DNA from 3 places in the Aliiglaciecola sp. LCG003 genome. Region 1 is predicted to be linked to each of the others. Evidence: predicted binding sites of a transcription regulator. Region 1 holds the regulator's gene; each other region holds the start of a gene.
The links. Region 1 encodes FNR, which switches genes on or off when oxygen is low (the NO sensors DNR and NnrR bind a similar motif). Its sites were predicted from a motif close to TTGATCTAGATCAA; they were not measured.

Region 1 (10,923 bases):
TGACTTACCTAAACAGGAAATCGTCGCCAAATTATTAAAACGGATAGATGTCATTCCGCCAGAGCTGGTGTTAATGCAAGCCGCTAATGAATCAGCTTGGGGCACATCACGCTTTGCCAGAGAGGGCTATAACTTTTTTGGTCTTTGGTGTTTTCGCAAAGGCTGCGGATTTGTGCCAAAATCACGAAACGACGGTGCGGCTCACGAGGTAGCAAAATTTAAAAATTTAGACACCGCCATGGCGACCTATTTTCGCAATCTAAATCGACATTATGCGTATGAAGATTTACGCACTATTCGACACCAGCTACGTAGTAATCATCAACCCATCACAGCAGAGGCATTAGCTAAAGGTCTGCATCGCTATTCAGAGCGGGGAGAGGATTACATTGATGAATTAATAAAAATGATCAGATTCAACCGGAAGTTTATAAATCAATGAAAAAACTAGTAATAATAGTTCTAAATTTGTTCATTTTTAATAGTATCGCTGAACCCTTGAGTGTTGACTATGGCAACTTCTATAGTCATTTGAAAAAAATTGATGACGAAGATACACCAGCATTGCAGTTTGCTTTTGGTTTTAAAAATATCGATGGCTCGGGCTTGTGCCATATTAAACAAGTAAAAATTGTCACCCAAAAAGTAACCCTTCCCGTAGAGATAACCGCTGAGCAACGGTTTTTACTGCCAACCGAAAAAGCATTAAAACAAGCTAAAGCTATGGTTGTTCTCACACTTACAGAAGCGAATAATAAATGCGATATGTCTGTTCAGTTGGAAACCAAAAATAAGTATCTGAAAACCCAATATAGCAATCAAGAATTAGTCGATTTACTAAATCAATACGACCAATTTTTTGATGATATGGGTGGTTTTTTATCGTTCATGATGCCAGATGTGGATGGCTTGAATTTTCATATTGAGAACTTAGCAGTACAGCCCATGGCACAGGGTGTAGTTAGCGATAATGGCCATATCTTTCTCTCAAAAAGCTGGATAGAGCAGGGCAAGGACTTAACCTTATCTTCTGCTCCACATCGCATCACTGCGATTACGAAGCAGTAGTGCTACTTAGGCACCAAAGGTAGTTACACCATGCGGAGTTGGTATTTGATCTGTTCGGCAACGCGCATAACACTCTGACGACCTTCTTCGATTAACTCTTCTGCTCGATGGAATTCCATTATGCCGAAATCTCGCAACTGAGGCTCTATTAAAATGTCAGGTGGGTCGCCAGCTAATCGTGAGCGTGTTACACGGGCCTGCAAGATATCCAATGAGCTAGACATAACACCCAGCATGCTTGGACTAGAGTCCATCGATTTTAACTTCACCGGATGAGACTTGGCCTCCGCAGCCATTGGCTGTACTTCAGGGATTTCCATATTAGCCGTATTGATACCTGCGACCTCTGAGGCATCACTATGTGTGGGTGATTGAGTCACGTCTTCAGCTGTAGCTGTTAAGTCATCTAAATCTTGAATTGCGCCCAATTCGGCATTGGCTTCGGTAGATTCATCTTCTTTTTTAAATTTACCGCCAAAAATGCGCTGCATAAAAGACTGTCCTTTTTCAAAGAAGTCATTTGTACGTTGCTGATTGTGTTCATGTTCTTTCTGAAATGATAGCTGTAATTCAGGTCTAAAGTCTGCACTTAAATTTACCGCGAAAACGAAATCGGCGCCTAAATGCCGACAAATATTGACGGGTACCGGATTAACAACTGCGCCATCAACCAACCATCTGCCTTGATAAGAAACTGGTGGGAATAATGCTGGAATGGCACAGGAAGCACGCACCGCTTGCCCGATTGGGCCATCTAAAAATGACACCTCTTTACCACTATATAAATCTGTCGCAACCACACCAAAAGGTTTAATTAGCTGGTCAAAATTTTCCGCACAAAAGTTATCTTCCAAGGCTTTAAAAACTTTATTCCCGCTGGCTAAAGCCCCTTTACGAATGCCAATACCCATTAAACCAAATACTTGCCATTCGGTTAGAGAGCTTGCCCATTCAGCTAAAGGCTCAAGTTTACCACTAGCATAGGCTGCACCTACATAGGCGCCAATAGAACAACCGGCTACTACGTCTATCTTAATGCCCATTTCTTCTAGTGCCTGAATAATACCGATGTGGGCCCATCCTCTGGCTGCACCGCTACCTAAAGCCAAACCTATTTTCATTTATTTTATTACCCTTGACTTAAATTGATGATGTTGACTACTTCCGACTGCTCATTGGCTGGTTGGAAATCCACTTCATCAAAACCAATGTCGCCACCTTGATAGGGCGTTCCCTGTGTTTGTAAATTAGTAAAGTCAAATAAAGTGGAGTCAGCAAGATGAGACGGAACCACATTTTGCATCGCCTTAAACATGCTCTCAATTCGGCCGGGAAAGCGCTTGTTCCAGTCCTGCAGCATTTGCTTAATCACTTTTCGCTGCAAGTTCTCTTGAGAGCCACACAGATTACAAGGAATAATGGGAAACTCGACAATATCAGAATACTTTGTAATATCGCTTTCAGAACAATATGCAAGAGGGCGAATGACCATTTGCTGACCATCATCACTAACCAGTTTAGGTGGCATAGATTTTAGTCTACCGCCGTAGAACATATTCAAAAATAGGGTTTCAAGCATGTCGTCCCTATGGTGACCTAAAGCAATTTTAGTGGCCCCTAAGCGTGTGGCCGTTTTGTATAAAATACCTCTGCGAAGACGAGAACATAACGAACAAGTTGTTTTGCCCTCAGGCACTTTGTCCATCACTATCGAATAGGTATCTTCTGTAACGATTTCATAGCTTACGTCAATCTTATCTAAATAATTGGGTAGCACATGAGCGGGAAAGCCTGGCTGTTTTTGATCAAGATTAACCGCAATCAAATCAAAGTTGATTGGGGCATGACGTTTTAAAAACATCAAGATATCCAACATGGTGTAACTGTCTTTGCCTCCTGACAGGCAAACCATAATTTTGTCGCCATCTTCGATCATATTAAAATCGGCAATAGTTTTACCAACATTGCGACGTAGGCGTTTTTGCAATTTGTTAAAACTGTATTTCTTATTTTCAGGTAATGTGTCTAATTTGCTCATGAATTTCCTACAACTTGGCGGCGCTTGCGGCGATGGATTATAGCGAAAACCCAGAAAATAGAAACGCCACTTAGCCAGAAAATCAATTAAACTAGGGGTTAGCGCTTAATCGGGCAGTCAAATTCGTCAGGTTTCAACGCGAGTATGTCACAGTTCAGGGAATCCACGACATGTTCAGCGGTATTACCCATCAATGCAGCGGTGATACCAGTACGTCCAATTGAGCCCATAATTAAAAGTTCTGCGTCGATCTCTTCTGCAATTTGCGGAATAACATGCTCAGGTAAGCCCTCTCGAACATAGATACGAGCAGGGGATATTTTATACTGGGCACCATGTTCATGCATAGCATCGATATGATGCTGCTTAACCGCCTCGGTATACCCAACCGGATCGAACTCGGGGATTTCAATGGCGATATTCACCGGTGTACCCGCGTAGGAATTTACCAAGTTGGCGTTGCCATTTAACAGTTGAGCAAAAACCTGACAAGATTGGCTAACCTTGTGGTTCAAATTTTTGTGTTCTTCATCTTCAGTATTGATATCTATAGCGGCCAAAACATTACCATTATCCGGCCAATCATGATCTTTGACTAGCAACACCGGAACAGGTGATTTTCGCAACAAGTGCCAGTCAGTTGGAGTAAAAATAACAGACTTTAAGCTATCGTGTTGCTGCGTCCCTTTAACGATTAAATCGTAACTATTATCAATGACTTCATACAGAATACTTTCGAAAGGGCGGTTATGCCAAACAACTTTAATATCGACAGATTGACTACATCCAGTAACCAAGGGTTCTACGATATCTGCTAGCCAATCGGTTTTTTCATCTACGATAGCTTGGCGCATAGTTTCACGCTCATCAATCGATAACATAGTGGTCATTTCATATGAGAAGTCGTAGATACATAGCAATGCGGTAATACTGGCGCCGGTTTTTTGAGCAATATTCATGGCGCGCAGTAATGATTTTTGCTGTGTGACAGAAGGATCCATTACCGCAAGTATTTTATTAAAAGCTGACATAATATCTCCCTGTAGTATTGACGGAATCTAACTTGCGAACGACTCAAAATGAGAAGCTATTTCTAGCAAAATATAAACGCACCTAGCTTTATTAATACTAAACTAATTGCAGGAATTAGCGAATATCACCCGCATTTTACGTATCTAATTTGCACTAACTGTTTGATCACCCAACTTTTGCTGCAGTAAAGCCACATCTATAACTTGAATTAATTTACCATCAACTTTAATCACATGTTCTTTTTGGAAGCGTGTCAGTAAGCGGCTGACTGTTTCCACCGTTAAACCTAGGTGATTGCCAATCTCGTTGCGGGTCATGGTGAGATTAAACTCGCTTGACGAAAAACCTCGACTGGCGAATCTTTGCGATATGTTAACCAAAAAATGGGCCATGCGCTCTTCAGCGGTTCGCTTATTTAATAGCATCATCATATTGTGGTCTTGGTTAATTTCAGTGCTCATGATTTTCAACATTTCCCGTCTTAAACTGGGAAGTTGCTCACTCATAGTATCCAGCTTATCGTAGGGCAATTCACAGATCATGGATGTCTCCATAGCCTGCGTATAACTTTGATACTTTTCGGAATATATTCCATCAAAACCAACAATATCACCAGGGAAATGAAAGCCAGTGATCTGCTGTTCTCCATCTCGTGAGGTAATATAGGATTTAAAAGAACCGCTACGAATAGCAAATAAAGAGGTGAATTTTTGCCCCGGAATGGTTAATTGGTCACTTTTTTGTAGAGGTCGTTTACGTTCGATTATATCATCCAGACGTTGCATCTCTGTTTCATTGAGGGAAACAGGAATACATAAATGGTTGAAGCTACAATTTTGACAGCGAATACCGAAATCAGTTTGACCAGTCATAGTTATCCATACTTTTTAGCTCTAGTTTTTCACCAATTATGGATGGCGCGGTGGCATAAAAGCAAGCCGAATATGAAAAGCAGCATTGCTATACAGTGTCGGACCCATCTTTTTGCTAACCATATTTTAATACTATTTGCACTGGCTCCCATAGCCAACATAACAGGTAACGTGCCTAGGCCAAAACAAAACATAGTTAAAGCACCGGATATCGCGCTGCCGCTGGAGACACTCCAAGTTAGCGTTGAGTATACCAGTCCACAAGGTAACCATCCCCAAATCATGCCATACGGCAGGGCATACAGGGGGGATTTAAAAGGGATGAAACGTTTTGATAAGGGGCTAATTCGACGCCATACAATAGCCCCAGCTTTCTCCAAGTAAGCTAATGCATTTGACCATCTACCAATGTATAACGCTAACATTAACATCAATATGCCGCCAATTAGGGACAGCGCTTGTGGGTTGATATAAGCATTGGTTGTCACCAGCACCCCGAAATACCCAGCAAGAGCACCCGCGAACGTGTATGAGCTTATCCGCCCAAGATTATAAGCAAGTAAATAAGGCAAACGAGGCTGCTTAGCAGGGAGCATAAACGTAAAGGAAGTAACAATACCACCACACATTCCTGCACAATGGACGCTACCCGCTAAGCCTATTAATAGTGCAGAAAACCAGGTGAAATCCGTCATTTATAGCGGCTCTTTAGGGGCAGATGGGGATTTTTCATTCTCCTCCCCAGCTTCAATTGGCTTAGCGTGGGACTTAATGTCGTCGTCGAACAAAATATTGTAGCCTTGACGTTCAAGATCTTCGAATTGATTGGACTTTACCGCCCAAAAGAATACGGCAATTGCGATCAGTACTAACAAAATGGCAATCGGGATTAACACATATATGATACTCATATTGGACTACCTTAGCGTTACGAACGCATTAAACGTACCGAGTTAACCACTACTATAATCGAGCTTAAGGACATGCCAATTACAGCCATCCAGGGACTTAAGTACCCCAATACCGCTAAGGGCGTAATGAATAAATTATAGCCGATCGCCCAGCTCATATTTTGTTTAACTTTGCGTCTAGCTTTGCTGCCCATATCAAAAATAGTGGTAACTGCACTAAGCCTATTATTCAGCAGTATAATATCTGCCGAGCGCTTGGACATATCAGCTGCACTGCCCACTGCAACTGATACATCAGCCCTGGCTAAAACCGGTGCATCATTAATTCCATCACCTACCATCATAACCATTTTATGCCGGCTTTGTAGCGTTTCAATGAAAGCAAGCTTCTGTGATGGTGTCTGATTAGCCATAATCTTTTTGATGCCAATTTGCTGAGCAACTTGTTGGGCATTACGGTGATTATCCCCGCTTAGCATATATACATCATGATTAGATAAAGACGCGATCAGTTCAGACGCTTCAGGTCTAACCTGATCACGCATTTCAAAGGCGGCAAGTAATTTATTATCCATTTGTAAAAAAATTGAAAAAGACGGGTCGACAGCTTCCAATACTGCAGATTGGTGAAGAAATTCTCGCTTGCCGATCTTCACTTCATGCTGTTGGTATACACCTTTCAAACCGTATCCTGATACAGATTCAACGTCCTCTACTTTAAGCCCTGTCGGGCGCGTAAACGCACTGGCAAGGGGGTGTTCAGAGTAGGCTTCTAGTCCTGCCGCTAAATTTAACACCATTTGTTTGTCGACGTTGCTAAATAGCTCAATGTTAACAATAGAAAAATAGCCCTGGGTGAGGGTGCCGGTTTTATCAAACACAATGCAATCTATTTCAGGGATCTGATCAAGCACGTCGGCTCGTTTTAATAATATTCCAGATTCATTCAATTTGGCCAGCGCACTCGTTAAAGCCGTCGGTGTGGCTAAACTTAAGGCACAAGGACAAGTTGCTACCAGTATGGCAATTGCAATCCAAAAGGCTCGCTCGGGTTGATAAGCAAGCCAAGCGAGATAACTAATCACAGTGATTACCAGCACCGCCAGTATAAAATAGCGGGAGGCCACATCAGCAAATATCGCCGCTTTTGGCTTAGCAGCTAAAGCTGACTCTTGAAGGCGTAAAATACGGTTGACTAGGGCGTACTTGAGTTCGCAGCCCACATCAATAGTTAAGGTACCATTTAGATTAAGAGTTCCACCATAAACGGCGTCTCCTGTTTGCTTACTGACCTGTTCGGCTTCACCGGTGAGCATTGATTCATCCACTTTGCCGTTACCGGCTGAGATGGTGCCATCAATGGGAATAGTTTCACCTGGCTTGACCAACACTTTTTGACCTATTTCAAGGTGCTTAGCTAAGCAGGATTGTGGAATGCCATCGTCGATAACCATGGCGGTAAGAGGAATGTACTTGAACATATTGGCTGATATTTGACTGGCCTTATAGCGGGTTCGATGTTCGATATAGCGGCTTATCAGCAGAAGAAAAATAAACATACACACAGACTCGAAATAAATTTCACCTGTTTGTGTGTAAGTTGCCCAGACACTGGCTAAAAAAGTACCTATAATTGCCAATGACACAGAAAAGTCCATATTCAACGATTTCATGCGCAGCGCATTGAAGGCACTTTTATAAAACTCAAAGCCTGAATAAAGCACCACTGGGGTGGTCAACACCAAACTAACCCAGTGAAAATACTGTTTGGTTTGCTGATCAATTGAACCGAAAATCCCAAAATACAATCCAATAGCAAGCATCATCACTTGCATGCTCATCAATCCCGCTAAGCCAATTCGTTTTAAAAACTGGCGGTGTTCTTTTTGGTAGGATGCTTCGTGCTCATCAGGGTGAAAGGGAAGGGCGTGATAACCTACTTTTTCCAATTTAAAAATGATATCACTTAGGGATAACATTTTGTCGTTCCAGTTTACGATTGCTCGTCTTGCAGAAACGTTGACGGCAACCCGGTTCACACCACTTAGTTTTAAAAGTTGTTTTTCAATCAACCATCCACAAGCTGCACAGCTAATACCCTCTATGGTCAGTTGAATTTGTTTGTCATCAGCATCCGCAGTAACAAACTCTTGTTGAATATCGGGATGATCGTATGCTTTTAAGGTGTCTAACGTTTGATCTAGTAACTCATCGCCCTTATCAGCAAATTCAGTTCTGAATCGATAATAATCTTCCAAGCCATTGCTGATGATAGATTCTGCAACGGCTTTACAACCGGGACAGCAAAGTGATCTGGATTGATTTAAAATAGTTGCCTGAAAAATTTGGCCAGGCACAATTGGCAAGCCGCAGTGGTAGCATTGTTCAGGTTGAGGAGATTCCATTAGGGATTAAAATCGAAACTTTGCGCCCGCGGTAAGAAAACATCTTGTAAGACTTTCCATTCGCCATCTAATGGCAATAAAGTCACTTTCCATTTTCCGCTAATTTCGTTATCAAGTGTTGCTCGATATATACCTTGAGCATCGCTAGTTAATAACACAGTAAAATCGTTCTGCTCTAAAGTAGCATGATGAAAAGCCAATTGCAGTGCTTCTCCACTACTAGGTTTTCCACTCACAAATCGAAGTTGTACACTGACGCCATTGATACCTAGTTGAGTACGGATATTTAATTTTTGCGCCTGTTTAATTTTCGACAATTGCATATTAATACCACGACCTTCTTTGTAATAGTCATCTATCACTAAACTGTCTTCGGTAGTTAACGCTAGGTTAAGCATAGTAATACTTAAGATCATCGAGAGCAGGGGAATCGTAATCAAAAACCACGGCCAGAATTGTTTATACCAAGGTGATTTATCTGTTCGATTCATTTTTACAACTTCTTTTATAGGAGTGAAAGCCCTGAGATTCAGGGCTTTATAATTGAACTAACACTTATTTATCTTGTGAAAGGCTGTACACGTAACTTGCTACTAGATGGATCTTCTTCTCGCCCAAGGTATTCTTAAATGAAGGCATGACACCCGCACGACCATGAGTCAAAGTTTCAGTGACCGCATCTTTGGTACCACCATACAACCAAATATTATCGGTTAGGTTTGGTGCACCAAGCATTTGATTACCTTTACCGTCTGCGCCATGGCACGCTGAACAGACTGCAAAACGAGCTTGTCCTGCATCTTTCAACCCTTGGTCCACTTGACGGCCACTTAGACTTAGTGTGTAAGCCACGACTTCATCTATTCCCCGTGCGCCAAAACTATCTATCCATGCAGGCATCGCACCTTGTCGACCATTCATCAAAGTTTCGGTTATTTTCTCTGCCGTGCCGCCGTATAACCAATCTTTGTCAGTCAAATTTGGAAAGCCGCGTTGACCTCTTGCATCAGAGCCATGACATTGAGAACAGTTTTGCGCGAATAAACGCTGACCTATTTTTAATGCGTCTTCGTTTTTAGCTAAGACTTCAATAGGCTGCTCTGCATACTGATTAAAAATAGGAGCAAATTTTGCCTCAGCAAATTCAAGCTCACGATCATATTGAACTCCCACCCCGAATAACGACTCTTTGGCTGCTTCTCGTGATGCTAAAACCGCATCTCTTGACTCTTGTAAAGACTGGATATTTTGGTTCGAACTCTTCCAACCAAGCAGACCTTGCCAATTTCCTAGTCCAGGATAAAGAAGTAAATATAAGATACTCCATACCAAAGTCATGTAAAACATGATGGTCCACCAACGTGGCAATGGATTGTTGATTTCCAGAATGCCATCAAATGAATGATGCATATCGTCACCTTCTTCAACGCCTGTTTTATTTAACAAGCACCAGCGTAACAATAGGTAACACCCTAGAATTGTTCCCAGCGAAATAACTGAAACCCAAATACTCCAAAAGCTACTCATTTATCGAAGACTCCCGCTCTTTTTTTTCTGATGGTTGTGTTGGTTCGTCATCGAACACTAGGTTTTGTGCTTCATCAAAACGTGCTTTGGTACGACTGCTATATGCCCACCACACGATCCCAATAAAACACACAAACACCACAACAGTAAATATGCTACCGGCTGTACCGTAATCCATACTATTTCAACGCCGTACCGAGAACTTGGAGGTAAGCGATCAAAGCTTCCATTTCAGTTTTACCCTGAACAGCTGCTTTGCCACCTGCAATTTCTTCTTCGGTATAGGGCACGCCGAAGTCTTTAAATACACGCATTTTTCGTTCTGTAAGTGCACCGTCTAGGGTGTTTTCAGCTAACCAAGGAAAACCCGGCATATTAGACTCAGGCACTACATTTCGAGGGTTCATTAGGTGAACTCGATGCCACTCATCGCTGTATCTGCCCCCAACCCTGGCCAAATCTGGCCCAGTGCGTTTAGAGCCCCATAAAAACGGATGCTCCCAAACTGATTCTCCGGCTACGGAATAGTGACCATAGCGCTCAGTCTCGGCTCTAAAAGGGCGGATCATTTGGCTATGACAACCTACGCAACCTTCTCGCATGTATATGTCACGTCCTTCTAACTGCAATGCAGTGTAAGGCTTCAGGCCTTCAACTGGTTCCATTGTTTGTTGCTGATACATAAGAGGTGTGATCTCAACCATGGCACCAAAACTTATCGCAATCAAAACAAAGATGGCTAATAAACCAACGTTCTTTTCTACAATTTCATGAACATTTTTCATCTTTATTCTCCTACGCTGCTTGCGCTTGCGGTTCGACCGCAAACTCTTCATTTGGCGTACGTAGAGTACGATAAACGTTGTATGCCATTATCAACATACCCGCAACCACAAATACACCACCAATGAAACGCACAAAATAGAAAGGTTTAGACGCTTCAAGCGACTCCACAAAACTGTACGTAAGAGTGCCATCGGAGTTAACCGCACGCCACATTAGTCCCTGCAGAACACCTGACATCCACATGGCTACGATATAAAGCACGACACCGATAGTCGCTAACCAGA
Region 2 (10,923 bases), 2.0 Mb from region 1:
TCCGAGAATTTAATTCTATAGTTTAAGCGAGCTTCGATCTGCTTAAAGGCACGAACACAGCCCTCTAGGGACTGATATTCAGCCAGCCAACGTTTACTTAACAGGCTGTCTCTCACCGCATTATAGCGGCCAATTAACGCTAACGGTTGTTGGCCAAGTTGCTGATAAAACCTATCTAAAATATGCGACAAGGGTGTTACACAGTATCTATACCAGTGCTTGCAAAGTAAAAAGTCAAAATATATATCGATGATTACCCCTGCCATCCTTCTAATGTTAGGCGGAAAACTAGCTTTCAACTGTTTTACTAGGCGATGCCTGTCTGTGTATGAATCAATTTTTCGATGCATCCACACTCCGTGCCGGATGCTCTCGGGCAAGTAACTAAGGTCACTACCTTTTACAAAGTCACCCAAAAAGTTACCCAGCATACTGGTGGCAGTGACATGCCCTAAGTGGATATGCGCAAGATAATTCAATCGATTGTCCGCAATGGTAAACCCATGTTATAGATAAGTTTATACCGATATGAATTAAATAAACATGTTACAAATCTCATCACAGCCAATATCGCCAATCGTCGCTGATAAGACCAGTATTTTGCTGCTAATTCGCTAACTTTCATTATAATTGGAAAAAGAAGCTTTCAGCTGATGCTTTTTTGAACGGTTATAATTTGACTTTGAAGAAAAATCGGTGAAAAGTACACATATGTAGTTTTTAGCAGAAGATAGCGGCATTTTCGTGAAATTTTTATTACTCAATGGTCCTAATTTAAATATGTTAGGTAAGCGAGAGCCTGAGATTTACGGCTCCAGAAGCTTAGCTGATATTGTGGCGCATCTGACCAGTATAGCGCAGCAGCAAAATATTGCTTTGCAGCATATTCAGTCTAACGCTGAGCACGAAATTATCAATGCTATCCATGGAGCTATGGGCAAAGTTGATTTTATTTTGATAAATCCGGGCGCATTTACACATACCAGCGTCGCTATCCGCGATGCATTATTAAGTGTAAGTATTCCTTTTATTGAAGTACACCTGTCAAACGTCCATGCCAGAGAAGCATTTAGACAACACTCCTATCTTTCAGATGTGGCCAAAGGCGTCATTTGCGGATTGGGCGAATATGGTTACGAAGCTGCATTGTTAGCAGCTAAACGGTTTTGTGAAAAATAACTTAAACACAGTTAAAAGAGAGTATTAATGGATATTCGTAAAATAAAAAAATTAATCGAGCTGGTTGAAGAGTCTGGTATTTCTGAATTAGAAATTACCGAAGGTGAAGAATCAGTTCGCATACATCGCGGTAGTTCACACGTTGCCGCGCCAATGCAATATGCACCTCAACCGGTTGCAGTTGCGGCAGCACCTGTAGCCGCAGCAGTTGCTGCACCAGTTGCTGAAGAAGTGTCTGGTCACGTGCTTAAGTCACCTATGGTGGGTACCTTCTACCGTTCTTCATCACCGGGCTCAAAAGCTTTTGTTGAAGTAGGCCAGAAAGTCAATGTTGGTGATACCTTATGTATCATCGAAGCGATGAAAATGATGAACCAAATAGAAGCAGATAAAGCCGGTGTAGTGAAGCAGATTCTGGTCGACAACCAAGAACCTGTAGAATTCGATCAGCCAATGTTTGTCATTGAATAAGCGGGCCAATTATCATGCTTGATAAAGTTTTAATTGCTAATCGTGGTGAAATAGCACTGCGAATTCTAAGAGCTTGTAAAGAGCTTGGTATCAAGACAGTGGCGGTTCATTCAACTGCCGATAAAGATCTCAAACATGTGTTGCTGGCCGATGAATCCATTTGTATCGGTCGTGCTTCAGCCACCGAAAGCTATCTCAATATTCCTAGAATTATTGCTGCCGCCGAGGTATCTAATTCTGTGGCGATTCATCCTGGCTATGGGTTTTTAGCCGAAAATGCCGAGTTTGCTGAGGCAGTGGAGAAAAGCGGCTTTATATTTATTGGTCCAAAGCCAGAAACTATCTTGCTCATGGGCGACAAAGTTTCAGCTATAAACTCCATGAAGAAAGCCGGTGTGCCCTGTGTTCCAGGCTCTGACGGTCCATTGACTGAAGATGCTGAAAGTAACAAAAAAATTGCTAAACGTATTGGATATCCGATTATCGTTAAAGCTGCCGGTGGTGGTGGTGGTCGAGGGATGCGGGTGGTGAGGTCTGAAAAAGAACTGATCAACTCCATCGCTATGACGAAAGCTGAAGCGGGTGCGGCATTTGGCAATGATGTGGTATACATGGAAAAATTCCTAGAAAATCCACGGCACATCGAAATACAGGTGCTTTCAGACGGTCAAGGCAATGCGATTCACCTAGGAGAGCGGGACTGTTCGATGCAGCGCCGTCACCAAAAAGTGGTGGAAGAAGCCCCGGCACCTGGAATTAATTCTGAAACTAGGGAAAGAATTGGTGAACGTTGCCGTAAAGCCTGTATCGAAATTGGCTATCGTGGCGCCGGGACCTTTGAATTTCTATATGAAAATGGCGATTTCTACTTTATTGAGATGAATACCCGAATTCAGGTGGAACATCCGGTTTCTGAGATGATTTCCGGCGTTGACTTAATTAAAGAGCAACTGCGCATAGCCGCAGGGCAACCTTTGTCCATTGAGCAAAAAGATGTGCACTTGCGCGGACACGCCATCGAGTGCCGAATTAATGCTGAAGATCCTGAGACCTTTATGCCAAGTCCCGGAAAAATCAATATGTTCCATTCCCCAGGTGGATTCGGAATTCGTTGGGAATCTCATATCTATGCTGGTTATAGCGTACCACCGCATTATGATTCGATGATCGGTAAGTTAATCGCTTACGGAGAAAATCGTGATGTTGCTATCGCCCGAATGCGTCATGCATTAGATGAGTTGGTGATAGAAGGAATAAAAACCAATATTCCTTTACAACAAAGTATTATGGCGGATGAAAACTTCTTTAACGGTGGAACTAACATCCACTATCTAGAGAAGAAATTAGGCCTGAGTGAAACTTAGTCGACGTAGTAGATTTGAAAGCCCGAATCATTCGGGCTTTTTTTTGGACAAATTTGACTGTTGCACCCCATTCAACTAGTAAGTCCTTACTCAGTTAACCAGCCCTTCGAAACGGCCAAATCCAATTGTTGATTAACATAGTCCCAAAGGGCTGGAGCACTGTCTTGCAGATAGGCATTTCGTTTTAGCACTTGCTGTTTTGCCACACCGTGTATTTTCCAACTTCCACCGCCATTTGACATGTTCTGGAAAACTGGCAGGACCCGGTCCATTGCTTTGGCAAAACGAGCATCTACGCTAGTTGCCTGCTCAAATTCAAACCACAGGGATTTAAAAGTTTCTGCCATAGAATCTGGTAGTAGGCCAAAAATGCGATTAGCCGCTGCTATTTCTTTTAACGCCTGCTCCTGGTGATGATCATCATGGGCGAAGGCAAACATATCACCAGCGTCAATTTCAACAATGTCGTGGATTAACAACATCGACACAACTCGCTGCATATCCGTGCCTACTTCAGCATGTTCCGCAAAGACTTGAGCAACAAGAGCTATATGCCAACTGTGTTCGGCACTGTTCTCTTGGCGATTATCAGCGGATTGAACCAAGGTTTTACGTTGCACTGCTTTTAGTTTGTCCAACTCATTGATAAATTCTATTTGCTCAGATAAAAGATCCATTCTACTTCCATTCAATTGTCATAAAGGTATTTTACGGTAATTATCATTTTAGTGGTGACAAAAATAGTTCTCAAATTCACTTCGGGGTAATAAAAGACTGATTAAGCTATTCAATTGATTTGCATCAATCTTTTGCTGATTCGAAGTTGCGCCAGATCAATATCATCAGCAATCATTTCTATAAGCTATGGGTATTGAACTTTTACACATTTAGCTTGGAGAAATACATGAACAGAAAAACCTTATTATTAGCAAGCGCCTTAGCAGCTTCTGCTCCCATCGCCAGCGCATACAACACTGGCGACATTGTGGTTAGGGCCGGTCTAACCACTGTTGCACCGGATGAGTCTAGCTCCAATGTATATGTCGCCAACAGTGATTTAGGTGTAGGAGTAGGGGTCGACAATGATACCCAATTGGGATTGAATATCGCTTACTTTTTAAGCCCTAATTGGGCACTTGAATTACTTGCTGCAACACCCTTCGAGCATGACATTACCCTAGATACAGTAGGATCCTTAGGTAGTAGTAAGCATTTACCTCCAACACTTTCCGCCAACTACCACTTTGGGTCTGCAATGGATAGCTTCCAACCCTATGTCGGCTTAGGCATAAATTATACGGTGTTCTTTGATGAGGAATTTACCGGAGCAAACAGACAGGCTGGTTTCAGTCAGTTGAAATTAGATAACTCCTTCGGCTTGTCTGCCCAAGCGGGCTTTGATTATATATTAAATGACAATTGGCTAGTAAATGCATCGGTGCGATATATCGACATAAATACACAGGCAACTTTCGACTTGAACGGAAGCAAAGGCAGTGTAGATGTTGATATTGATCCCTTTGTATATTCATTAACCGTTGGCTATAAGTTTTAATCTGCTAATAATTAAAATGTCAGGCGCTGCGGCGCCTTTTTCTATTTTAGCCGCCAAGCGCTATTTAACCTATACTCTTGTTATATTTAGCCATTTTATATTGAAGGCTAAGTTCATTCCGTGTATTTACCCCAAATACTACGAACAGATCTAATAATTAGCCATCAGAATTGGAATACCATAATGATATATGCCTTAAACCTGTATGACATTGTCGAGGGTGAAGAAGATACATATCGGCAATATGTCAAACTTGCCACCCAACAACTTATTGATCTTGATGCTAGGCCGGTATGCTCTGGTACCAATCCAGTCCGCAGTATTAAGGGGAATTCACGGCAACATATGTTGGTGATGGAATTTGCCAACCAACGGGAATTTGACCGCTTTATGTCACGCTTAAAAGATCAAAAATTACATATGCTGCGCGATACGTCCACTGAAAACCATATATGGACCTTATACGAAAACTGGAACTTAAAACATTGGGTCAATAAAACCCGTGCTAATTAAGGAAGCCTTAAGGTAAACAAGGTTATATTAGATGCAATTTAATAATATAATCTGTTTATCGTCACCAGGGGTTAGCAACATCATGAAAATACTATTAGTTGAAGACGATTTAGCCCTATCCGAAGCGCTGAGTAAGTCTTTGCGCCAGCAAAACTATGCGGTAAATTGCGTCCACAATGGTAAAGATGCTTTGCTAGCACTGGCTGACAATGAAAGTAACTTATTGGTGCTCGATTTGGGGCTACCCGATATGGATGGATTGAAGTTACTGGACACCATTCGCCGTAACAAAAATACCATACCCACTTTAATCTTAACCGCCAGAGACACTTTACTAGACAAGATAGAAGGGTTGGATAAAGGCGCCGACGATTATTTAGCTAAACCTTTTGATATGGACGAACTATTAGCTCGATTACGAGTAATGGAACGTCGTTTAGGCACCTCACAACAATCCGTCATTGAATGCGGCCCAGTGCGATTAGATGCGACAAATCATCTGTTATTAATCGATGGAGAGTCTGTAGAAACCTCCAGACGAGAATTTACCCTGTTAAAATCACTGATGGAAAACGTGGGTCGAATCCAATCTAAACATCAACTTGAGAGCAAGCTGTATGAATGGGGTGATGAAGTTGCGAGTAACACTATAGAAGTCCATATCCATAACTTACGCAAAAAACTACCGGCGGATTTCATCAAAACAGTACGGGGCGTTGGCTATAGCGTAAATCAACGGGCCTATACCGCTTAATGAGCTCTATTCGTCAATATCTTACCTTGCTGCTGATTTCAGCCATCGCGCTTATCAGCTTTATTGCCGCGTTGCAGGGTTATCGTTCAGGCATGGAAATGTCCTCACGTTTATTCGATGCCGAACTCAGAACCATTGCAAAAAGTATGTCTTCCTTGCCCAATACCGAACAACAGACAATTTTGGCGAGTAACGAGGATTTGGCTATTCAGCACTGGAATAATGACACTCTTCTGGTGCGCACCAGCAATGCCCCGCAGCAACCAATCAGTGGTTTTTCCCAAGGTTATTCTGATCAGAATTTCAATGCTCAACGTTGGCGGGTGTATGCTTCTTTCGATGATGTAACCAGTAAATGGGTATTCGTTGCTCAGCCGTTGAAAACTCGCTTTGAATTAACTGAAGAGATGATGTTTGCAGCGATGACTCCCCTGTTAGTGAGCATTCCATTTTTAGCCTTGGCCATATTTGCCTTGGTAACCTATGGCCTTGCTCCTCTTCGAGAGCTAACCAAACAGTTGTCGCGACGCCCAGACAATGATTTCAGCACTATCATATTGTCTCGTACTCCGAAGGAATTGGCACCAGCGGTTTTCACCCTAAATACGCTTTTACACCGTTTGAATGCTGCATTTGCCAGAGAAAAACAATTTGCCAGTCATGCCGCCCATGAATTACGCACACCTTTGAGTGTACTAAAGATCAATCTGCATAATTTGCAGCAGGCTTGCTTAGATCATCATGATGACATTACTCAACTACAAGCAGATACAGATAGAATGATCCACGTGGTTAATCAGATACTGTTGCTCAGTCGGACCAATCCAGAACTAACCAAAACAGATTTTGAGATCTGCAATCCTTATAACGTCGCGCAAAAAGTGATTTCTGATATTTATCCTAATATTGACAGAAAAAACCAAGTGATTGAACTGAATGGGGGAGCTGATAACTTCCAAAGCAGTGAGTTTGCACTTTATACTTTATTGCAAAACCTAATCGCGAATGCCAATAAATATGCACCTGAGAATGGTGCAATTCACTGCAAAATCCAGCTCATCGATGGAGCTTTAATGATAGACGTGGAAGATTCAGGGCCTGGTATGCCAGAAGATGAACGGGCCCTTGCCACAGAGCGTTTTTTTCGCGGTAAAATTCACAACAAAAGTAAGATAGAAGGTAGCGGGCTAGGCTTATCCATAGTGGAACAAGTTGTTAGAATGCATACAGGACGTTTGAGCTTGGGCACTTCTGAACTTGGCGGCTTGCATGTATCCGTGGTGTTGAATCCGCTATGACTCGACTAATCACTAACCTCCCAGCGCTAGTCGCCGTGCAAGCGACTTTATTCCTGGTTATAGGATTACTGCCTTTTACCAGTTACGCGATGAAAGAAGTTGAAGTCTACATTAAAGACCATCTTTTTTATCCCGCAGAAATACAAATTCCTGCACATCAAAAAGTTAAAGTAACTTTTATAAATCAGGATGCTACACCAGAAGAAATTGATAGTTTTGACCTAAACCGTGAAAAAGTAATATTTGGTAACAGTCGCGCGAGCATCTTTGTTGGACCATTGAAGGCCGGACGCTACCGCTTTTTCGGCGAGTATCACCCAAACAGCGCGGTCGGTTTCGTGCAGGTTGTGGAGAACTTAGATGCTGAGTAATGCTGTGGTGTTGTTTTTAAGAGATGCGTTGCCCATTTTCTGGTCATTGGCACTTTTAGTGGTGCTAATTGCTAAATGGCCTAAGTGGCTGGTACCAGGCTCCATTGTTGGCCTAATTTTAAGTTTCTTAGTGTTTCAAGAGATTGGCACTGTCTCCTCTTGGTTCGACGGAAATGGCTACGAATTTTTCCAAATCAGTTTGCATATATTGAGTTACCTTATATTTGCTGGCATTTATTGCTTCGTTAATACCACGCAAAACAAGACTAGCTTACTGTTAATGGCTGCAGCGGTATCCACCTGTATAATTGTATTGAACACTACAAATGCGATGGTATTTTTCTCTAGTTTCTGGAGACTAGATGGCAATAATTCCTCCTTGTTTATCGGCCTTGCATTGGGTGTAGGTATTTGTACCAGTATCGCTACCTTGTTAGTACTTTTACTCAAGCCACTCACCAGCTTCACTGTTAGCAAAGGACTTTTATTGTTATTTGTTAGCGGTCAGGTGGCCCATATAGCCAATTTGCTGCAACAAATTAATTGGATCACCTCAGAACAACTTTGGAATAGTAGCCAGATAATATCGGATGAAAATGAAGTGGGAGAGTTTTTAGCAACCTTATTCGGCTATGAATCATCTCCAACCAGTGCTTATTTATCTATCTATCTGATTGCTTTGATTGCGCCCTTAATTGTTAGCCTTTTGCTAAATCGAACAACACACACTAATTTGGAACCTAGGTTATGAGGCTTAAATTCTTTTTTTGCACTATTTTATGGATGCTGCCGATGCTGCAATCATTTGCAAATGAAGGCGCGGTAGATAAGGTCTACCATCCTTATGTGTTGCCCAATGAACGGGAAGTGGAATGGCGCTTTGCTTCCCGTCAAAATGATGAAGGCAATTTACTCACCCAACGAATCGCATTTGGTCATGCTATTTCTGAAGGTGTAACCGTGGAAGCCTACTTTATCGGCGCAAGAGATAGCAACGACGATTTTGGCCTGCAAGGCTATGAACTAGAAGCCCGCTGGATGATCACCGAACAAGGTCAATATTGGGCGGATTGGGGAGCATTGTTTGAAATTGACAAACAACACAACGCCGATATTTGGGAAGCAACTTCGGGCTTGTTACTGGAAAAAGAGTTTGGTCAGTCTAGTTTAACCACTAACTTTCTGCTCACTTATGTATATGGCAATGATGTGCGCAACGAATTTGAAAGCCAATTCCGCCTGAAGTATCGCTACCGCTGGCAACCTTGGCTGCAACCCGCCGTTGAAGTTTACACCGGTGAAGATTTCATTGGCGTTGGTCCTGCATTCATGGGGATACATAGGTATCAGGGACAAAAGCAGCTAAAATGGGAGTTAGGTTTTATTGTTGGCCTGAATGGCCATAGCAAAGATCATACGTTGCGCTTTGCCTTAGAATACGAATTCTAGCCCAGTATCTATTCTGCTGTTTATTCATTCAATTCCGCTCTTTTAAGGTTCACTTAAGTTTCGCGATTTATGCTTTACAAAATAGTCTGAATTGCGAGTGGTATGAAGTCTTTAATTTTATGTGTTTTCTGTCTGTTCTTCAGTGGCTTGAGCACTGCTTTGCCGGCCCCTGAATTCTCTGTGGGCGATAAACAATTGAGTGATTTAAAAGGACAGGTTATTTATCTGGATTTTTGGGCCTCATGGTGTAAACCCTGCAGGAAGTCTTTTCCTTGGATGAATCGGATGACCGAAAAATACGGCACTGAAGGTCTTAAGGTCATTGCGGTCAACTTAGACAGTGATGCGACTTTAGCAAATCAATTTCTAGCCAAAATCCCCGCGCAGTTCCAAATCGTCTATAACCCAGACGGAAGTATTGCAAAGCAATATCAACTTCCCGGCATGCCATCTAGTTACATCATTGATAAGAGTGGCGAAATACGCGTTGCTCACAAAGGTTTCCATTTGGATAAAACCCAACAATATGAAAGTGAACTCGTTTCGCTGTTAAAAGAATAGGAGAACTAACAGATGAATTGCAAAATGAAAAATATATTGGTCACCCTTACGGTAGTGCAATTAGCCGGATGCGCTTCATTGGGTGTTGAACCTTGGGAGCGAGATTTGCTGGCACAAGAATCTATGGCGTTGGATTCAGAAGGCGTTGACATAGGTTTAGATGACCACATCTATTTTAGTAAAGAAGCCACCAGTGGCGGGCGTTCATTTGCCGGTGGAGGTTGCGGATGCAATTAACACCTAAAACAAATGTAACCGCCTTGCTGGCAGCTGCATCTTGCGCCCTGTTAGGCACAACAGTGCAAGCAGATGAAAATGCGGAGAAATGGCAGTTTGACACCGCAATCTTATATTATGGAGAGTCAGATCGAGTTCAATTGGTCGAAGGGGTATTCAATGCTAAAAAAGACTTTGGCGACGAAAATATCTTCAATGGAAAAATGGTAATCGATACGCTAACCGGCGCATCAGCTTCCGGTGCAGTCGCCCAACCCGGAGTGCAAACTTTTACTCGCCCATCGGGCAATGCAAGCTACACCGTCAGCGCTGGAGAAACCCCACTAGACGATACATTCCGTGATACCCGAGTTCAACTAAGTGGTCAATGGACTCAACCTTTGGCAGAAAATATGCGCGCTAGCACCGGCTTGCAAGTTTCAAAAGAATACGACTACCTGTCTATTGTGGGCAACGGCTCATTGGCCTATGACTTCAACAAAAAGAATACGACACTTTCAGCAGGAATATCTTACGCATTAGATACTATCGATCCTGTGGGCGGCGCGCCGGTTGATTTTACAAGCATGATCATTGACCGTGGGCAATACGCCACTGATGAAGCATATCGACAAGATTTTGATGCCACTCGCACTAGTGGCAGTCAGGATAAGGATACGATTGATTTGTTGTTAGGTGTAACTCAAATCATCAATAAGCGTATGTTAATGCAGTTGAATTACAGCTTCTCAACTTCGGATGGTTATCACAATGACCCGTATAAAGTGCTCAGCGTAGTAAATCAACAAGGGCTAACCCAGGACATATTGCATGAATCGCGGCCTACTGAGCGATCCAAGCACAGTGTTTATTTGCAATCAAAGTATGCGTTGGATTCTGGAGTGGTAGATGTGTCTTACCGTTTTGCCACTGATGACTGGGATATCAACTCCCATACCCTTGACACCAGATTTCGCTATAATTTATCCGAAACCAGCTATATTCAGCCTCACTTTCGATATTACCAGCAGACAGAAGCAGATTTCTATAGTCCATTTTTAATAGAAGGTGCGCCACTTCCCGAGTTTGCAAGTGCTGACTATCGTTTAGGTGAAATGTCTGCCATCACCCTAGGGTTGAAATATGGTATGCAATTACAAAATGGCCATGAATTGGCTTTTCGGATTGAGTA
Region 3 (10,923 bases), 1.3 Mb from region 1:
AAACTGCTGGAGCTCCAAGTAACCTCATATGACCCCAAAAATTTAGCTGAATTTGCTCAGCAGATTTTACACAAACAGCAAAATTCGCTGATAGTCGGCCACAGCAATACTACCCCTGAACTCATATCTTTACTTGGCGGCCAAAGTAAGCCTATTGATGAAAGCCAATATGGTGAGGTTTTCATTCTCCACGTCTCCGAGCAGCACGTAGACACCGATAGTTTTCATATTGAATAGCGCAGGTCGATAGAATCTAAATCTATTGTAAAGGTATGAATTGATATAATTAAATATTGTACAAATGTTGTACACTTATTTGACATTGGTGATGATTGGAGACGGGTCTTTGCGATGGTGTCTTATACTTGTCGTTCTGTGCTGTGGATGGAGCAGGGACACCTGTGCGTCTGTTGAAAAAATCCTTGAATGGCGGTCTCCCTATAAAGAACTCATTGGTTCAATCCCTAAATCTCCAGACGAGGTTTTAAAGCAGTTGTTAGAAACTGACTTGAGTCAAGTGAGTGATAACAATAACCTGGCTCAACACTATTCTTCGCTAAGTATGGTTTACTACGCCCTAAGCTTTCCAGAATCAGCCTTCGCGAATGCCCAAACTGCTCTTGAATATATTGACCCAGATACCCAGCCTTGGCTATATCACATGTCAAAACTCAATGAAGCTCAGGCTTGGGATTTAACCGGTAAACCAAATAGTGGCGTTATCGGGGCCAATGCGGCCTTAGTGTGGGCCGAGTTACAACAAGACACCGATTTAATTGTCTTAGCTCTATATGTAAGAGGTAGCTTATTAAACAGTATGCTGGATTATCGCGGCGCCTTGCGGGATCTTCAACGGGCTTATGAAATTGCACCACAGGCGTCAAATCTCAATCGAGGTGATATAGCCGGTATGTTGGCTCTAGTGTACGAGTATCGCCGGGAAGACTCACTGGCCATTCCATTTTTCCAAGAAGCGGCTAGTTACCACCGAGCAAATCAAAACTTACTCGAGTTGAGTATTGCTTTGTATGGCTTGGGCCGCGCCAACAAAAATATTGGCAATATAGAGTTGGGTCGCCAGTTATTAGTTGAATCAAAACAGATTGCAACCCAAGTAGGTGATCAACAGGGTGTTGCTTATGCGTTAAAAGAGCTTGCAGGGCTTGCTTTGGCGGAAAATAACTACCAAGTCGCGCAACAATTCATCCAGCAGGCTTTCGAGATATTTGAAGTTAGCCAAAACCAATACATGTTGTTGGATGCATATCTCACTATGGCAAAGATCGCCCTAGCCGAAAATGACTTGCTAGCGGTCAAAAAATTCCTGCATTCTGCCCAAAGCTATGTAGATATAGTCAATATGCCGGTGCAAGCAATTGCCTTTGACGAGTTAACAGCACAGTATTTAGCGCTAAGTGGTCATCATCAGCAAGCATTTGAATTACTGCTTGCCACGATGAATCGTAAGCAACGATTGCAGAGTCAAACAAGTACACAACAATTACATAGTTTGCGCTCCCAATACGAAATTGATATGAAAGACCGTGAAAACAAATTGTTAGAACAAAAGAATCAACTTCAGCAATCAGATTTAGAGTCAGTAGAAACCCGAAACTTGCAACTGTTATTGCTGTTCGGCGCTACCCTACTAATCTGCTTATTGTTAGTTATCTTGGTTTATCGAACAGTACAAAACCGTGCCAGATTTGAACATCTAGCCAATATCGACAGCTTAACTGGATTGGCGAATCGGCGTAATGTCATGGAAAAATTGCAAACTCAAATTGAACTGGCAAGACGCCACGAGTTTCCCTTGTCTGTCGCCATTGTTGATATAGATTTCTTCAAAAAAATTAATGACAACTACGGTCATGCTGGCGGCGATAAAGTGCTAAAAGCCATCGGGAGTCTGTTTGAACAAACTTTCAGGCAAAGTGATGTGATTGGTCGTATTGGCGGAGAGGAGTTTTTGATTGGGTTGCCTCATACGGCATTAGGTGATGCAGATAGGACATTACAGAGCCTGTCACTGAATGTGAAACAACTTTCCGATTCCTTCGATTTATCGGGTCTGAGCTTATCAATATCAATTGGCCTATCCTTATATCAAGCCGGTGAGTCAATCGAAAGTTTATTGTTAAGATGTGATAAAGCGCTTTATCAAGCTAAGCGTGGGGGGAGAGACCAAGTCGTTACCTACCGAGAAAATCATTCTACATTGCTGCAATTGGAAGTCTGAAATTGCTATACTCCAAACTGTACTGTTTTTATATTGGAAGTTAACTCCTGTCTGCAGCGTCTACCCATCGAGGTTTTGTTTTAACCCGCAATCAAATTGAACGAAGCGGTCAAACCTACTTAGAATTCTGGTTAAGCACGGATTCTGGCCCCGTTAAATTAATTACGCAAGCACAACAAGCTGTTATGTTTGTCGCTAAATCAGAAGCTAGTCGAGCAAAGCAAGTACTGCTCGCAGCTGGATTAAAGGTGTTAGCTAAGGAGTTGTCGCTTAAAACCTTTACCCACCAACGCGTGGAGGGGTTGTACTTTCAATCCAATAGTCAATTTTATCGTGCCAGAGAAGTGCTGAATGTAGCGGCTATTACAAGCTATGAAAACGATATTCGGTTAACTGATCGCTATTTGATGGAGCGCTTTATTTGCGCAAGTGCAAATTTTGTCGGACGACAAGTCGCTACCTCCCCCAGTGCCCCCAATACTTACACACAATATGAAAATGCTAAATTAAAACCGGCTGAATATGTTCCGCAATTTACCCTATTGTCACTAGATATTGAATGTAGCCTAAATGGTGAGCTCTATTCCGTTGGCTTAAGCGCTCTAAATTTCAAACGAGTCATCATGATCGGCAACCCTCAAGGTGAAGATGATTGGATTACATGGGCAGCGGATGAGTCCGACTTATTACAACAATTGATGCTGGTTATTGGCCATCAGGACCCTGATATTATCATTGGTTGGAATGTGGTTAATTTTGATTTTAGGCTGTTGGTCGAGCGTGCAAAATTAAATAACATTAAGCTCAAATTAGGCCGTGACAACAGTGAGGTATTTTGGCGCGAACCCAAGGGCGATAGTCAGCAGGGTTTTGTCAGCATTGCTGGTAGAGTGGTGATTGATGGTATTGATAGCCTCAAAACGGCAACTTATCACTTCGATAGTTTCTCATTGCAACATGTCTCTGAACAGTTACTGGGTAAAAGCAAACAAATAGAAGATGTAGATAATCGTGTGGCGGCAATCACCCATGATTTCCAGCATGACAAAATTAAACTTGCTAGATACAACCTGCAAGACTGTATCTTGGTCGAGGAGATTTTTCAGCACACCAAGTTAATCGACTATTTGATCCTCAGAAGTCAAATCACCGGTTTGGAATTAGACCGGATGGGCGGCTCCGTTGCGGCTTTCATCAATTTGTACTTACCTAAATTACATCGCGCAGGTTTCATTTCGCCAAATCGTCCAATTGACGGTGGATTAGCAAGCCCCGGCGGCTACGTAATGACATCCCAGCCAGGACTGTATAAAAATGTTCTGGTGCTAGATTTCAAAAGTCTATATCCATCTATTATCCGCACATTCAAAATTGACCCCTTAGGGCTGGTGGAAGGTTTGGCACAACCCGATGACGCGATCCCTGGTTTTCGGGGTGCATTATTTTCAAGAGACAAACATTTTTTACCGGACATCATAGATAGTCTGTGGAAGCAAAGAGATGAAGCCAAGCGTCAGCAGAACTCTGCTCGTTCCCAAGCAATCAAAATATTGATGAATTCATTTTACGGTGTGCTGGGCTCAGGAGGTTGTCCGTTTTATGATACTCGCTTAGCCAGTTCTATCACCTTGCGAGGGCATGAGATCATGCAAACCACCGCAAGTTGGATAGAACAATGCGGCTATAAAGTGATATATGGAGACACAGATTCTACATTCGTTTGGTTGGAGCACGTATCTAGCCCTGAGGAAGCGCAGCGTATCGGCCAACAGCTTGAGACTAGCATTAACCAGCAGTGGCAGCAGAAATTAAAGCTTGAATACCAGTTAGATTGCCATCTGGAAATAGAGTTTGAAACCTTATTCGAAACCTTTTTGATGCCAACTATACGAGGTTCGGAGCTGGGCAGTAAGAAGCGCTATGCTGGGGTTAAACGAACCCGTAATGGTGACACTGAACTTATTTTTAAAGGCTTGGAAACGGTACGTTCCGATTGGACAGCCATTGCAAAGATATTTCAGCAGACGCTGTATCAGAGAGTATTCGATGGTCAAGATATCACGTCATATATGCTAGGCGTAATAGATGATATTCGCCAAGCCAACAGAGATTCAGACTTAGTCTATCGCAAGCGTCTTCGACAGCGACTTGATAAATATACCAAGAATGTGCCGCCCCATGTCAAAGCCGCCAGACTTGCTGATCAACAAAATCAAAAACTTGGTAAGCCACTACAATATCAACACAAAGGTTGGATCAGCTATGTGATAACCCTAGATGGCCCTCAACCTATTGAGTATGTAAGCTCGCGTCTGGATTATGAGCACTACATAGAAAAGCAAATACGGCCCATCGCAGAAGGCATATTGCCCTTTGTTGGTCAATCTTTCGAACAAATTACCAGTTCACAATTAGGCTTGTTTTGAGAGATTTTCACTTAGTTGGGGTGATAAGAATCGTCTCGAAAATCAGCATAAGTATCGATTCCTAATGCCTTGTACAGCAAGCACACACCAAAACTGCTAGTTACAAAGAGAATAGCACCAAGGGCACCAAGTATTAAACTTATGGTTAATCCGTAAATACCTTCAACCGCTACTGCCAGTAACGCTAAAGCGATAACTGAGCGTATTGCTGTGTCTAAAATACCAACATTTTGTTTCATAATAATCTCCTGAAGTGATGTTGGTATGCTAGCTATCCCCTAACTTTGGCGTATTGATCTGCATCAATGAACCGCTTAGTGAAGGAGATTAAACATATATTAGAAGAAAATAGGTTGTTCAAATTGAATTTCAAAGGGTATATTTAATTGGCTTTTTGAACGATGAAAGAAAGGTGAATTTGCTGTGCACAACGTATTAATTGTAGATGATGACCGCATCACGTTAGAGTTATTACAATTGATCCTTGAGGAGTGTGTTGAGGGCCATATTATAGCAGCTAGCTCTGGTACAGAAGCCATAGACTTCGTTAATGCTAATGACCTAAATCATTTAAGCTTGATAATTTGTGATTGGAATATGCCGGAAAATGATGGTTTAGAAGTATTGAAAGCATTGCGTAAAAAAAATAGACAACTACCATTTTTAATGGTTACTGGTAACCCAACACGCCAACTAGTTATCTCTGCTCGCAAAGCTGGTGCCACCGATTTCATCGCCATACCGTTCAAAAACTATGATTTAACCGAAAAAGTAAGTAATTTGCTCAACTGAATTGGGTAATACGTGCTTTGTCTGAACCACTAATTAAGGGTCAATTCATGCAGTTTGATGACATCATCGATCGCTCCTCTACTTATGCTTTTAAATGGGAAAAATATAAGCAGCGGGATATTCTTCCCATGTGGGTTGCTGATAGTGAATTTGCCTCTCCAGAACCTATTATCCAAGCGTTAAGTCAACGTGTTGAACATGGTCTATTTGGCTATACCTTACCAGCGCATTATGCACCTGCTAATCAAGCAGTCAAACGCTGGTTGTCGGTCAAACATGATTGGGATATCAAAGAAGAATGGATAGTTTGGACACCCGGTGTAGTACCTGCATTCAATGTTGCTTGTAAAGCATATTGTAGCCCAGGTGATACGGTCTTAATTCAAACTCCTAATTATCCACCACTGCGTGCCGCACCTGCGCTGCACAATCTCAACCGAGTGGAGATTGACACTTTAGAAGTTGAAGGCCGCTGGACGCTAAATTATGCGCAGTTGGAATCCGCAGCTAAAGACCCTAAATGTAAACTGCTTATATTGTGCAATCCGATGAATCCAGTTGGTTCTGTCCTCAATGAACAAGAAATGCAAAAAGTGGCGCAAATTTGCGCTCAGCATGATGTAAAATTGTGTTCTGATGAGATTCATTGTGACTTGATCCTAGATGTAACTAAAAAACATCTACCCGCGGGTAATATTGCAGGTTTGGAGCAAAACTCTATTACCTTAATGGCTGCAAGTAAAACCTTCAATATTGCCGGTTTAGGCACCTCATTTGCGATTATCCCGAATAAGGCCTTACGCACTAAATTCCAAGCAGGAATGCAGGGCATGGTGCCCTGGGCAAATATTATGGGTTTAGTCGCGACCGAAGTTGCATTCACCCAATGCGATGAATGGCATCAGCAGTTACTCGACTATTTGCGTGAAAATTTGGCCTTTATTCAACAGCAGGTTGATACTATTGATGGCTTGAGATTACTCAATGTGGAGGCAACCTTCTTAGCTTGGATAGATGCTAGTGGTTTGGGCGTGGATGACCCGCAACAATATTTTGAGAGTAAAGGAGTTGGACCATCTCCGGGAATTGACTTTGGCGACAAAAATTTTGTCAGAATTAACTTTGCCTGTCCCAAGAGTATGCTAGAAGAAGCCTTTAAACGTTTTAAAGCTTAAGCGCTTTGCTCTTACTGAAGGCCTTATAAAAACAATTGACTCAATTTATATAAGCCTAGAGCGGACACAAATAATACTATAACGCCTCCTAGCAAGTTGGCCAGCACACCATTTTTGTGTTCGCCAAGCAGGGTTTTGTTGTTCATTGTGTAAATTAAAAACAGCGCAATAATAGGTAACAGTAACCCATTGGTCGCTTGGGCAAACAAAATAGCGGCTAACGGTTTGATGCCTAAGCTTGCGAACAATACACCAATTACAATGACGGCCAGCCAAACTATTTTGAAGCGTATATTCGTCAGCTCAGTACGCCAACCAAGCGCTCCACACACCGCATAAGCCGCTGCTAGCGGCGCCGTAATGGAACTGGTCAGCCCTGCAGCAAACAGCCCAGTGGCAAAAAACAAGTTGGCGTAAGTACCGAGTAAAGGTTCCAACTGCAGGGCTATATTGGTAGCTTGCAACTGGGTTTGGGTCGCAAAAAAAGCGGTAGCTGCGCAAGATAAGACGGCAAAGGTGACAACGCCGCCTATCCCAATGGATAGGGCGGAATCCATCCTGCTATCACTGATAGCTTGGTTGAGTTGGGACCTGACGGGTGGCTTCCTGGCTACTATGCTGGCATGTAGGAATAGGTTGTAGGGTACTACTGTGGTGCCAATTAACGCGATAATCATTAACTCGCTGCCCGTTGGCGCAGAAAAAGACATTAAACCTGTGAACATTGCTGCGAAATCAGGGCCAGCCATGAGCATTGTGATTAAAAATACCAACGACATCAATAAGACTAAGGCGATAAGCACCTTTTCTATTAGCACGAATTTACCACTGATAAGCAGCGCTATAGCAATAGTCGCTAGCAAGCAAACCCATTGTACAATCGAGCCCCCCATTACCGAGGAGAGACCTAAGGCAGCGCCGGTTAAATTGCCTGCCTGATACGCTGCATTACCTGCCCCAATAGCACTTACCACTAAGGTTATTACAATCCATTTACCGACTCCACTAAATTGATTCCTAATCGCCTCAGCCAAGCCTCTGCCTGTAACCAGACCCAGACGTGCAGCCATTTCTTGTAATACGAATGTGGCAATAACTGAAAATAGTAAGGCCCAAACCAGTGCATAGCCAAAGTTAGCACCCGCCATAGACGCCGTGGTGACGGTGCCAGGACCGATAAATGCGGCGGTGATGAGTAAGGCAGGCCCAAATTTTTTCATATTTATCAATTGGTTTGAGAAAGTGGCTAAAACGGTAGCAAGCTTACGGGGAAATTCATAGCATAGTTTTAAGCGGAGTAGCATTCGCCACACCGATATCACAATCAGTGTAGCGATATTTCCGTGACTTAGTCTAAAACATCATTCTAGCGCCCAGCACCACCGAACGTCCTGGTAGCGGGGCAACATCCTTTATAAAAGAGGCATGTACTCTTGCTTCTCGATTAGTCAGGTTGTTTGCACGGGCAAACAAAACCAGTTCGTTATCGCCTAAGTCTAGATAATAATTAAAAGCCGCATTCACTAACGTGTAGCCTTGTGTGCTAGTTTCGAATTCGGCTATATTGTCCTGTTGGGCGTAGTAGGTGGCGCCGACCTCTGCATGCCATTTGGTATCTTCCCAGTGCAGCTCGGCACCTAATCTAAACGGCGGAATACGAGGCACATTTTGGCCATTTTTGAGCTGTGCAAGGGTTTTGTCGAGGTAGGTTTCTAGGCGCATGTTGTTGCTGAAATGCCAGTCCAATTCGGCCTCAAAGCCATAAATGTCAGCATCTTGCTGGCGAAAAACATAGATCGGGGATTGATGTTCATCATGACCTTCTTCTGCCTCCTCTTCCACATGCTCTTCAATATATAAACCACTATTTTGTTGAAAAACATAGTTATCGATTTGATTGTAAAATAGACTGATTGTTGCTTCGATTTCTTCAGTGGTTAGGTGATAAGTAAGATCAACATTATTCGACTTCTCTTTTTGTATCGAACGTTGAGTTTGAACGATATGCAAGGATTCGTGATCATCAATATGTTGCTCATCTATATCAAATGCCATACCCAGTTCGTAAGTCCCTGTTGCGATATGTAAACCGTTGGCAAATAATTCAGAGGCGGTTGGAGCGCGCTGAGAGTGTGCGAAATTAGTTGAAAGGGTGTGTTGCGGACTTATTGTCCAAACGGCGCCCGCCGATAGACTAAGGGCGGAAAAATTTTGCTTATCGAAATATATTTTGTCGTCAGCTTGTTGAGCGTCTTCGGACTGAAAATTGAAGAAGTCATTGTCAATGGCAATGTCGGTCTTTTCATAGCGGCTACCTAATTGCAAAAGAACATCACCTAGGGGTTTTTCTTCGAGTATAAATAGTGCATACGAGTGACTTTTGGAAGGTGGAGTGAAGGCCTCGTCACCTAAGGCTGAAAAGTCTCCTTTGGTGTAATTTAAGCCAATTACGCCTTCCCATCCATGGAAAACCTGATGATTTCCCCATAATCTGTATTCGTTCGACTCGTTGGTGAAGGTCGTACCTACCTCACCGCCTTCTATTTCACTGTGAGAATAATCAGTGTAAGCACTTCTAAAATGAATTTCTGACAGCAAGCCTTGCAAATTTTGCCAATCGATAAGTAGTTGATAACGATCTTGATTTAAGCGGCCAAATGGAGGTGCTTGTTCCTCGTGGGACGCTTCATCCGCGAGCTCTTCATCATGTGAGTGACCCGGAATACCATAATCACTTTGCAGGTTGCCAACTGACACGGCGAGATTGAGATCATCTGACGTCCACCCTAAACCAGCAGAATAACCCCGAGCATCAATGAAGGTGTTATCTAACTTGCCATCCTCATGATCCTCGCCTATTTCTGCCGAGCCTGGTATGGAATAGTCTTCTGTTTTACGATCGAAAGCATCAAGGTGCCACAACCATTGATCTGCACCACCATCTATATTGATATTGAGTAAATCTTCACTGGATACGCTGTCGTGTAAATAGCTGACTTTACCTTCAACTTCATCCCGCTGCTCGGTGGGTAATCTGTTATCTACCACATTGACGACCCCGCCAATTGCGCCACTTCCATACAAAAGTGTTGCGGGCCCTCTGAGTACTTCAATTTGGCTAGCGTTGGCGGCTTCACTGGATACTACATGATCGGGACCAATTCTTGATGCATCAGATACATCTAAACCATTTTGTAGTACTTTTACTCTAGGACCATCTAAGCCTCTAATGATTGGACTGCTTGAAACTGGCCCAAAATAAGTGCTATTAACCCCAGGTACATTTTTAAGGGTCTCCCCAAGGGTTGGGGCTATGCGCGATTCTAAATCATCCCCGGCGATAATCGATACCGGCGTTGCTGATTGCAATACGGTACGATTTAATGGGTTGGATGTGATAATTAGCTTTTCGATTTCGTGCTCATCTTTTTGCGTAGGCTTGGCTAGCTCTTGGGCATTGATTGGGATAGAAAAAGACAAGGCAATTGCCGAAAAGATAGTTGAGTGCTTGAGGGTCAACACGATTAATTCCGTCCAAAGTTGAGTTAATGTTATGTTGTAACAGTTGATACACTATAACATTTCATTTGCGGTGCATGTCAATGGATTTAGGTCATTTTAAGTTTAATCCACTTAAAAAAGCGCCAAAGGGCCTAAATTCTCAGATAAGATAGACGATTGACTCTCTCAATTGAACAGTAAGGAGCCTGAATTGCCATTTGCCAGTCCAAATTACCAACAACAATTAAAAGGACTTTATACCCAAGATTATAAGCAAATTTTGCATTCTGAATTGCATATCCACGGCTTAATCTTTGCAGTGTGCGCGGCTCCCGAAATTCCCCTGCCAGAAGATTGGTTAGCTTGGGCATTTCGCAAGCATGGACAAATCGCCAATGAAGATGACATGGAGAAAATAGCCCAAATCTTGATGGGCTTATTGCAAGAGCAACTGCAACAAATGCGAATGGATCAAATTGAATTTCCGATGAAAGGTCAGTTATTGCCGGTCGATGCCGATGAAAACATCGAAGTAAGTCAGTGGTTGACTGGTTTACTGGCCGGACACGCACAGTTGGAGTCAATCTGGCAAGGATGTTGGGAGCATGTATCTAATGAAATGCCAGAGAAGTTATTCATCTTCAAGCGTGATTTGAAACATTGTCTAATGATGTTTAGTACGTTTGGCAACGTACCTCTTGCAATCAAACAAGCAAAAAAAGTCAATAATCATAAACTTCTAAACCATTTACCGGCCATTTTCGCTTCTTTGCCTGATGCGCTTAAAACT

Region 2: the regulator FNR is predicted to act here: its motif matches at 3,806-3,819, upstream of QR722_RS18320 (OmpW family outer membrane protein).
Region 3: the regulator FNR is predicted to act here: its motif matches at 4,958-4,971, upstream of QR722_RS03630 (YgaP family membrane protein).

The regions. Positions count from the first base shown of each region.
Region 1 covers NZ_CP128185.1:2,215,637-2,226,559, forward strand. Annotated here, with positions in the region: gene QR722_RS09460 (glucosaminidase domain-containing protein) at 1-442, shown strand, start outside; gene QR722_RS09465 (DUF2987 domain-containing protein) at 439-1,068, shown strand; gene QR722_RS09470 (patatin-like phospholipase family protein) at 1,092-2,189, opposite strand; gene ttcA (tRNA 2-thiocytidine(32) synthetase TtcA) at 2,198-3,106, opposite strand; gene uspE (universal stress protein UspE) at 3,205-4,137, opposite strand; gene fnr (fumarate/nitrate reduction transcriptional regulator Fnr) at 4,282-5,010, opposite strand; gene QR722_RS09490 (sulfite exporter TauE/SafE family protein) at 5,040-5,705, opposite strand; gene ccoS (cbb3-type cytochrome oxidase assembly protein CcoS) at 5,706-5,921, opposite strand; gene QR722_RS09500 (heavy metal translocating P-type ATPase) at 5,939-8,326, opposite strand; gene QR722_RS09505 (FixH family protein) at 8,326-8,817, opposite strand; gene ccoP (cytochrome-c oxidase, cbb3-type subunit III) at 8,882-9,853, opposite strand; gene QR722_RS09515 (cbb3-type cytochrome oxidase subunit 3) at 9,846-10,031, opposite strand; gene ccoO (cytochrome-c oxidase, cbb3-type subunit II) at 10,033-10,638, opposite strand; gene ccoN (cytochrome-c oxidase, cbb3-type subunit I) at 10,649-10,923, opposite strand, start outside.
Region 2 covers NZ_CP128185.1:4,193,267-4,204,189, forward strand. Annotated here, with positions in the region: gene QR722_RS18295 (acyl carrier protein phosphodiesterase) at 1-479, opposite strand, end outside; gene aroQ (type II 3-dehydroquinate dehydratase) at 745-1,179, shown strand; gene accB (acetyl-CoA carboxylase biotin carboxyl carrier protein) at 1,207-1,650, shown strand; gene accC (acetyl-CoA carboxylase biotin carboxylase subunit) at 1,665-3,014, shown strand; gene QR722_RS18315 (HD domain-containing protein) at 3,101-3,691, opposite strand; gene QR722_RS18320 (OmpW family outer membrane protein) at 3,919-4,569, shown strand; gene QR722_RS18325 (hypothetical protein) at 4,753-5,082, shown strand; gene QR722_RS18330 (response regulator) at 5,165-5,836, shown strand; gene QR722_RS18335 (sensor histidine kinase) at 5,836-7,134, shown strand; gene QR722_RS18340 (cupredoxin domain-containing protein) at 7,224-7,505, shown strand; gene QR722_RS18345 (hypothetical protein) at 7,495-8,256, shown strand; gene QR722_RS18350 (hypothetical protein) at 8,298-8,954, shown strand; gene QR722_RS18355 (TlpA family protein disulfide reductase) at 9,057-9,515, shown strand; gene QR722_RS18360 (DUF4266 domain-containing protein) at 9,528-9,752, shown strand; gene QR722_RS18365 (DUF3570 domain-containing protein) at 9,743-10,923, shown strand, end outside.
Region 3 covers NZ_CP128185.1:874,524-885,446, forward strand. Annotated here, with positions in the region: gene QR722_RS03615 (SixA phosphatase family protein) at 1-237, shown strand, start outside; gene QR722_RS03620 (GGDEF domain-containing protein) at 518-2,239, shown strand; gene QR722_RS03625 (DNA polymerase II) at 2,287-4,665, shown strand; gene QR722_RS03630 (YgaP family membrane protein) at 4,677-4,904, opposite strand; gene QR722_RS03635 (response regulator) at 5,089-5,457, shown strand; gene QR722_RS03640 (MalY/PatB family protein) at 5,505-6,632, shown strand; gene QR722_RS03645 (Nramp family divalent metal transporter) at 6,656-7,852, opposite strand; gene QR722_RS03650 (TonB-dependent receptor) at 7,986-10,154, opposite strand; gene QR722_RS03655 (UPF0149 family protein) at 10,345-10,923, shown strand, end outside.